Regions from separate parts of the Flavobacterium sp. FG19 genome, predicted to be linked through region 1. Evidence: riboswitches for the same ligand, from Rfam matches in the RefSeq annotation. Region 1 holds a riboswitch; the other holds the start of a gene.
The links. Region 1 has a riboswitch for cobalamin ahead of ACODST_RS25060 (TonB-dependent receptor). Riboswitches for the same ligand answer to the same signal wherever they lie in the genome.
Positions count from the first base shown of each region.

Region 1 (4,760 bases):
CGGGAAGATCGAGCTGTTGTTTTTTCTCGTCGGTATGCGTATCAATTACAAATAAATTAGAAGGAGTGTTATAATAATCGCCTCTTGAACTGACATAAATATCGCCCCTGCTGTCAATCTGCATGCTGTACAAATTGATGCCTACATCTATTTTTTTGATTTCAGTAAAAGTTTCCAGATCAATTACAGAAACAGTCCGGTCGTAATTAGGTACACGATAGCCTCCTGAATTGGCTACATACAATTTTCCGTTATGCACGACCATCTGTTCGGGCTGATAACCCACGGTTACTTTTCGTTTTATTTCCAGCGAAGTCGTATCAATCTCGGCTACAAAACCTATTTCGGCATTAGGATCAATCGCCACGGGACCGGAATAGGAACTGACATAAGCTTTGTCTTTATAAAAAGCAACATAACGGCAGTTGGGAATGTCTATTTTTTTGATGCGTTTTGCCGTCCATTTTTCCAGAATCTCTACTTTATTGGAGCAGTTAATGACGGCATATACTTTATTTCCGTAAATTTTTATGTCGTTACCCACATCTCCAAGTTCTTTAACCACAGCCGGATTTCGTTCTGAATACACATCTGTGGTATAAGTTCCGGTTCTGTAATTAAAGATATCGATACTGGCACGGTTCATTCCCATATTACCTTCATTGAGCAGGTAAAAACCTTCAATTTTTCCGTCATTTCTGGGTTCGGCTACTGTTTTATCTGCCGACAGAAAAATGGTTTCATCTTCCCGGCAGGAAACCAGAGAAATGGCAATAAATAAACCGGTTAGTATTTTTATAACGACCTTTTTCATAGTGCGATACTGATTATAAACTTAAACGTTCGTCCGGGCATTGGATAATTATAAATTACCTCATACTGCTGATTAAAAGCGTTATTCACTTCTATGGCAGCGTTACATTTATAGCCCTTAACAGCAAATGATTTTTTTACCGAGGCATCGTGTGTGTACCAGGGCTGTACTTCGTTGACCGGAATATTGTTTACGTTTCCGTTATAGCGTTTCCCTACATAAATAAAACTGTAATTAAAATTCCAGGATTCATAGGCCGCATTCAGGATTCCGGAGCCGCTGTGCCACGGAGTATACGGAATCTGATCGCCATAAGAAGACATTTCCAGGCCAACGAATCTGGTAAAATCGCGGCTTTCAGAATAGGTGTAGGTTACATTCGCATTTAAGAATACTTTATCAAAATGAGTTCCTGCTGTAAGCACCGTTTCGATTCCTTTTCCTCTCACCTTTCCCATATTGGTCATCATCCAGCGGAATAAATTGCCCGTTGGAGCGGCTACGATTTTATCTTTGGTATCGGTATAATAAGCATCTGCCTGAAAAGAAAACTCATCAAAAAAACCTTCCTTTTGAGGAAAATGATAGGTAAACCCAACATCATACTGATTCATATATTCCGGCCGCAGCGTACTGGATCCAACCATCGTATAATACAAATCATTAAAAGTGGGCATCCTGAAAATACGTTTGGCAAAAGCCCTTAAGCTGAAATCGTATTTTTTAAAGGGAGTATACCCCAGAAACAAAGCCGGAGTATATTCTGTTTTGTCAGGAGCTTTGGCATTATAGCGTACTTCTTCCTGCACATAAGTCCCTATTACATTTCCTAACACTTTTAAGCCGCCCAGTCTGTAGGAAGTTGCCAGAGAAAACAAGGCCGTATAACGCTGCGGAAAAGAAAACTGGGTTTGGATTCCTCTTCGGGTCGCATTCAATTTATTGTACTGAAAATCGGTTGAAAGTGAAATATCCCAGTTTGCTAAAATACTGTACATATTGACTGCCGAAAAATAAACTTCCTGCTGATAGTAGCTATCGTCTGACTGCGCTCCTTCGGTCACGGTTTCACCCAAAACACTGGTGGTATCTCTGGCCACGTAATGCGTATAATCGTAGGCATATTTGGCCCTGGCCTGAAATTTATATTTTTCAGAAAACTCTTTTACCAAAAAGGACTGGGCAAAAAAGTTCTTATCGTACTGCCTGAATCCGTCTGAGAATTTGTTTTCGACTATGGCACCTGGCGCTCCCCTTTGAGAATCGTAGTAATACACTTTGGCATCCCACGAACCTTTGTTTATTTTCCCGTAAAGACCGGATTCAAAACGCAGGGCTTCAATATCGCTGTTCCATCTTGTAGCTGTGGTATCATAAGCCACTGTACCATCCTGATTTTTTCTTTTGTATCGAAAAGTATACTGCCCGTTGGATTTTATGTATTCAGAACTGACACTTAAGCTTACTTTATCACTAAGCTTTTGTTCCCAGCGAAAAGAAGGATCATTGTAATTAATCGACATGGTTTTATAACGAAAAAGCAGATTCGTTTTTTTGCTTCCGGTAAAAACCGGGCGTTTGGTTCGCAGATAAATAGTGGAAGCGGCTGAGAAATCTTTGGCAGACTGAAATATTTCGCTTTTCTGTCCATTGTAAAGCGTCAGGGATTCCATATCGTCGAGCGAATATTTCCCTAAATCGGTTACTCCGTTCTGGGCATTCCCCAGCTGGATTCCGTCATAAAAAACCCCAACATGGTGGGTTCCCATATTTCGTACATCGACCGTTTTTAGTCCGCCCAGTCCGCCATAATCTTTAATCTGGGTTCCGGCAAAATAACGAAGCGCATCGGCCACATTATGACTTGCCAGATTTTCAAGGGTTTTACCCGAAAGAGTCTGTACGGGAATCACCTCCTGAAAAGGTTTTGCTTTTAATACGACCTCTTTTAAAATTCGTAAACTATCCTGAGATACCTGCGAATGAAGTACAAAAGGAACTATGGCAAAAAAGAATAAAAGTAGTTTTCGGGCTTTATACATCACTCATTTAATTACTTAAACTTTCTGTGATGTATTCTAAAGAAACCAAACGGAAAAAGTCCCGTTATCAGAATAACAGGTCTGTTCTTGCTCTTCAACTTTGTACCACGAAAGTCTTAAACTATGTGATCTTGGCAGGTCTCCTGACTTGTTCCATCTTTAAAACAGCCTTCTCATCCGCAGCAGCGAACAATGGCATAAGTAACGTTTAAAGACTTTACAGAACTTACAGTAGCGGGCCTGTTCAGGATTTACACCTGATTCCCTTTTAACCGTTTTTTTACAAAATTCTAAAAAAACAGACCAAAATCAGGTACAAATATAAGATTCTCTTTATAAAAAAATAATTTTAACCGTATTTAATTACAATTATAACAAGAAAGCTAAAAAACTAATAAATCTGTTTTATGAGCCCCAATCCTGATTTTAAGAAAGACACTGCAGTAAAACTCCTCTTACTTTTTTATACTTTTACATTTCAACTCCTGCTCATAGTATGACAACAGATATTATAGAATTAAATGATTTTATTGTTTTAATTGAACAATCCAATACCGCTAAAACAATAGTCCAGAAATGCGAAATTGACGGTGATGCCGTGGGTTTTGCTTTTTATGGTTCGGGCAATGTGGAGCTGGAAATCAAACATAATAAACAGACTAAATATCTGGTCAATACTACCGGACTCGCGATTTGTTTTTTTGGCAATCAGAAAGTCGAATTCTCACATAAGATTGAACCGGATAAACCGCTGCAGTCTATCAGTATTTTTACCAAACTCAAAAACCTCAACGCACTGCCGCAGGCCGAAAAAGAAATTTTTGAAAACCATCTGCCGCAGCTGTTAAAGCCCAAAGAGCATTTTGTAAAGGGTCCCTCTTTTTATATGACGCTCGAAATGCAGCTGGCCGTACAAAAAATATTTAATACGCCCTATACCGGAAACACCCGTTTGTTGTTTTTAAAAAGTCAGGTCAATGAGCTTCTGGCGCATTTTTTTGCCCTTTTAACTTCTGATAAAAAACCGGATTTGTCTGAAGCTGACAAAAACAAACTTTTTCAGGCCAAAGAAATTGTAACCACCCATTATACTGCACCGCCATCGATCACCCAATTATCTAAAATGGTAGGACTTAACAGCAGCAAACTAAAAAAGAATTTTAAAGAGTTATTTGGAATTCCGGTCTTTAAATATGTACAGGAAGAACGGTTAAATAAGGCTTATGAACTGCTTCGTGAAAGCGAAAAAACGGTACAGGAAGCGGCCTGGGAAGTGGGTTACGAAAGTTTAAGCTCCTTTTCGAATGCCTTTCATAAAAAATTCGGGATGCGTCCCAATGAAGTAAAACAGCAGTTCCTTTCAAACAAATCATAATTCTTTTACGACAAATTATTGTCCTGTAATCGCGTCAACTTTGTATTAGTAATCTTTTAAAAAGATATTGATATGAAAAAGAAAATTTTAATTCTGGGTGCCCGTGGAAAAACGGGACGCAGAGTAGCCGCCAGATTAGAACGTAACCCCAATGTTGCACTTCGTTTAGGATCCCGGAACGAAACGGCTCCTTTTGATTGGGAAAAACCGGAAACCTGGGAAAAAGTACTGCAGGGAATGGATATTGTTTACCTTACTTTTCAGCCTGATCTGGCGGTGCCTTTTGCTGCAGAAGCCATTGAAAACTTCACACAGCTAGCGACAAAACTGGGAATACAAAAAATAGTGTTACTTTCCGGAAGAGGCGAAAAAGAAGCTCAGGTCTGTGAAGAAATCGTAAAGAAAAATGCACTGAACTGGACCATTGTTCAGGCGAGCTGGTTCAGCCAGAATTTTAACGAAAGTATTTTTCTGGAACCAATACTGGCGGGAATTGCCGCACTGCCGAGAGCCGAAGCACTGGAACCTT
Region 1 is NZ_JBMDKA010000037.1:33,839-38,598, reverse strand. Features, by position in the region: gene ACODST_RS25065 (YncE family protein) at 1-814, opposite strand, end outside; gene ACODST_RS25060 (TonB-dependent receptor) at 811-2,856, opposite strand; cobalamin riboswitch at 2,973-3,179, opposite strand; gene ACODST_RS25055 (helix-turn-helix domain-containing protein) at 3,353-4,231, shown strand; gene ACODST_RS25050 (NAD(P)H-binding protein) at 4,304-4,760, shown strand, end outside.

Region 2 (4,760 bases), on a different contig from region 1:
CTGTATTTCCATTTGGGTTTTCTTCTGGTTTTTCGTAGTTATAGTAGGTATTGGCATTGGTAACATAAGCTTTCCCGTCTTTTACAACACCATATCTTGGATTAGCAAGTCCGCTGTCAATTTTGGCAATTAATTTAAAAGTGTATCGGTTTACAATATTAATCACATTGGATCCTCCTGCAATGATATAAGCTTTATCGCCGTCAAAAAAGATATTTTGGACAAATTTCCCAAGAAGTTCATTTTTTCCGTTTACAGTAGTGTAAACATCTTTTGTGAAAGTACTGAAGTCATTACTTGAAAATGAAACAGTTCCCACATCAGAGCTTCCTTCATTTAAAATGAAAAAACCGTTTTCATACTGTCCTTTTGGTTCGTCAGTATCGGTGTTATCATCATTATCACTCGAACAAGAGGCTAATAGTGATACGCTGAGTGCTATTAAAAGTAATTTACTAAGTTTCATAAATATTAAAATTTTAGAGTTAAATACATATTGAAATTGCGGCCAGGCATAGGTCTGTTTTCCAGACTTTCATAATCTTCATTGAAAAGGTTCAGCACCTGAAAACCTAGTTTGAAAGAATCCAGAAATTTAAAATCATAGTCAATTCCTAAATTAGAGACGGTGTAGGCTTCAATAATTTCATCAGGATTATTATCTGCTCTTGTGTATACAAAACCATTATACAAAAACTGATAATAGGCTGATATCCGGTTTCGGGAATAGGCTGCCGAAGCAGTTACTTTGTTATAAGGAACAAAGAACAGCTGATTTTTGGTTTTTTCATCTTTAGAAGCGGTATAGGCATAAGCCGCATTGGCACTCAGATGATTTTTGCCCAGTTGTTTTTTCCAGCTTAAGAGTGTTTCTGTTCCATAACTATTAACTCTGTCCTGATTTTGGGGAGTCCAGATACCGCTTTGTCCGGGTACCCATTGCAGCAGATCTTTAATTTTCATGTAGTAGAAAGTCTGTGTGAGTGAAATGTTTTTAAATGTAAACACATTTCCAATCTCGGCCTGATAAGAGCTTTCTGGTTTTAAATTAAGATTTCCGCCCGGTTCCCAATACAAATCATTATAAGTTGGAATTCTGAAGTTTCGGGATACATTAAGTTTAAAAGTATACCATTCATTAAACTGATAAGAAGAACCCAATGAAAACAAAACCGGGGACTTATAATTGTCTGTGAATTCTTTTCTGATTCCCAATTCGTTTTTCCAGTTTTTGGAGAAATCCTGTTTTATTAATATTCCTGCTGAACTGATCTCTCTGATATGATCGCCAAAGCTGGTTCCGTAACCTTTAGTTTTATTATAGTCTAAGATTGCGTTAACCTGGGTAGATTTAAAAAAGGTATAGCCTAAATCTGCTTTAGTAATTAGATTTTCGGTTTTACCATAGCTGTAATAGTCTTTTGTGTTGTCGGCGTAATATTGGTAGTTCTCAAAAATATAGGCCGTTTTGAAATTAGCTTTAAGTTTTCCGAAATTACCATCGTATTCGAGAAGGTTTCGATTAAAGCCATTTACATATTTGCTTTTAGTGTCCGATTCGGTAATTAAAGAAGTATTACGATCGGTATTTGAGGTCTGACTGTACAGTTTGAGTGTGTTTTTGGCATCAATTTTATATCCAAGATTAGCACTTGCGGTTATTATATCGTACTGCCCGTTTTGGTTCCAGCGCTGTTCGCCCCTCCAGGTATAACGGTTCAGATATTTATAATCGTTTGTCGAACTGTTTTTGGAAAAGCCAATTTGAGCGCTCCATTTTTTATTAGAGATATTAGTCTTATAATTTATTCCAATCGTATTAAAACTTCCGTAATCCAGTTTTAAATTATTCTCAAAACGATTATTAAATACTAAATCGTTATTTAAATGAACCGTTCCGCCAATGGCACCGCTTCCGTAAATAACACTTCCGCCTCCGGCTTTTATGCTGACCGAATTATAATCGGAACCCGAAATTGTATTAAAATCGGTACTTCCGTTCATTTGCGAATTGATATTGATCCCGTTCCAGATTACGGCTGTCTGCGAAGAAGTAGTTCCTCTAAAGGAAACCGTAGAAAGCATGCCTCTTCCGTATTCTTTGAAATAAAGCGTTGAATTGAAGTTGAGTAAATCGGTCAGTAAAGCTTCGTTTCTGTTTATCACAGAATCATTGAGTTTTACAACAGACTGAGAATTGGAGAATTTTTTAAGCTGGGTATCAGAAACTACCACTTCTTTTAAGGCAATAGAATCTCTCTGCGCCGAAACGAACTGACACAGCATTAAAAGAAAAAAAATAAAACGTATTCTCAAAGTCATAATTTCTCCACTCTTTTTCCCGAGAGCTCGATATTGGTTATAAAGGCAGGTCTCCTGGCTTGCGTCTTGTTGTTTACCTTCCCATTCGCCGGGGCGAGCAGTGGTTTTGCAGTTACAACAAGCATTCTTTTCAGAATTAAGCTTACAGTTGCGGGTACAGCTCAAGATTCTACTTGATTCCCTTTTAATGTGTTTTATAACAAAAAACACAACCTTAATTTGCTGCAAAGATAGAGTTAAAAATATTCATTATTCAAATTTGTTTGGGTTTTAAGAGTAAATAGTCAAACAAAGGCATGATTTATAATTCTATTCTTATAATTTCGCCAAAATTCACTTTATTTTCAAAAGCATCTTTTAAAGGCGCAGAAGTTTGATGACACAAAATACTTCTTATAACACCGGCATGACAAACAATGATTACGGGATGTTTTATTGCTGAAATTTTATCAGCTAAAAACTGCCCGACCCTTTCATGTAATTCCACAAACGATTCACCATTGGAAACCGGAATATTAACAAAATCTTCCATCCAGGGATTTAATTCTTCCGGCGGGATTTCATTCCAGTTTTTCAGTTCCCAGTCACCAAAATTCATTTCTTTCAAACGGTCGTCTTCCTGATAAGAAATGGGATTTATATTTTCCTGAATATGTTTAGCTAAAAGAGCGCAGCGTTTTAATGGACTTGAGAAGATAACAGCTTCCCTTGGTAATCCTGAAACAATTGTGCTGAAAGTTTCATCAAAAGGAACTGCGATATCTACATCAGACTGACCGTAACAGATTCCTTTTTCACAGACTGTTTCGGTATGGCGTACTAAATAAATTTCCATATAAAAAGTATACTGAGATAATATATAATTTCACAAACCTGCTGTGTCGCTCCCAGACAGTCCCCCGTATAACCGTCAATCCATTTTTGAAAATACCGGGCTAAAAAATATCGGGTAATAAAAACCGGAATTATGGCTAAAATCAATCTAAGGTTAAAATAAGCGAATGCAGACAACGGAATTAATCCAAAAAAGAAAGAGCCGAAAACTTCTTTCCAGGTAAATTGTTTCGCAATGGGTTTGCTTTTACTTGAAGCATCTTCACGTGAATAGTCATGAGTAAAAATGATGCTGATTGCAGCCAGGCGACTCAAAGAATGAGCCGAGATAAAAAGTAAATAAATTAAAAGATTACTAGTTGTAAAAAGGGAAATAGATTCTGAAAGCAGTCTGAATTTTGCCAGAAAAAGTAAAACAAGACCAATCGCACCATAAGCGCCAATAGCGCTGTCTTTCATAATAAGGAGGATTTTTTCTTTGGTCCAGCCGCCGCCAAATCCGTCGCAGACATCGGCAAATCCGTCCTCGTGAAAAGCTCCGGTTGTTAAAACTGAGGCAATAATGGCAAAAATAACAGCTGTTTCTACAGAAAGAAAAAGGGAGAAGACATAAAAAAACAGAAATGAAATACTGCCGACAATCCAGCCGATAAAAGGGAAATACCGGGTGGCTTTATTTAAATAATCCGGATCATGATTAATGTTCTTCGGACAGGGAATACGGGTGTAAAACATTAAACAGGTAAAGAAAATATGAAGTTCTTTTTTCATTTAAAGGAGATGAATTGAAAGGTTATATTCTGATAAAACTGAAAACTGAGACCGGGGACCGGGACTAAAAAAACTACTTCCTGCTGACACCCGCACTCTCAAAACTAGCCATTTCATTCAAAAAAGCTTCAGCCGATTTTAAAACTGGAAAAGCGACAGCGCAGCCGGTTCCTTCGCCTAAGCGTAAATCAAGATGTAGAATAGGTTTTGCTTCAAGATAATTTAACAGTTTTATATGTGCTTTTTCAGCAGAACAATGACAGAAAACAGCATTGTCTTTAATGTTAGGATTGATTTTAGAAGCGATTAAATAGGCAGCTGTACAAATGAAACCGTCAACCAGAATAATCATTTTATTTTCATAAGCGGTTAGCATGGCACCTGCCATCAGGATAATTTCAAAACCTCCAAAATAGGCCAGATACTCTTTTAATTCCGGTTTTCCGGGATAATTTTCTAAAGCCTTTTTGAGTATTTTTTGTTTTTCCTGTAATTTCTGGTCACTAATTCCGGTTCCCTTTCCAACGCATTCTTCAATAGGTAAACCTGTTAAAAGACTCATTAAAACAGCAGCAGTCGAAGTATTCCCAATTCCCATTTCGCCAAAACCAATACAGTTCGAACCTGATTTCGCAATATTTTCAACAATAGATTTTCCTTTTTCAAAACACAATTGAACTTCCGTTTCGCTCATTGCAGGTACCTGAAGAAACGACTGGGTTCCTTTGGCAATTTTAGCATCTATTAATTTTGTGTTTGTCGGAAAATCATAATTTACTCCGGCATCAACAATAGATAATTCGATATCATTTTGTTTACAGAAAACATTTATG
Region 2 is NZ_JBMDKA010000003.1:45,125-49,884, reverse strand. Features, by position in the region: gene ACODST_RS03850 (DUF5074 domain-containing protein) at 1-466, opposite strand, end outside; gene ACODST_RS03845 (TonB-dependent receptor plug domain-containing protein) at 472-2,322, opposite strand; cobalamin riboswitch at 2,350-2,554, opposite strand; gene cobC (alpha-ribazole phosphatase) at 2,624-3,157, opposite strand; gene ACODST_RS03835 (adenosylcobinamide-GDP ribazoletransferase) at 3,142-3,927, opposite strand; gene cobT (nicotinate-nucleotide--dimethylbenzimidazole phosphoribosyltransferase) at 4,001-4,760, opposite strand, start outside.
Region 2: it holds a riboswitch for cobalamin, as region 1 does, so the genes downstream of both, ACODST_RS03845 (TonB-dependent receptor plug domain-containing protein) here and ACODST_RS25060 (TonB-dependent receptor) in region 1, are expected to answer to the same signal.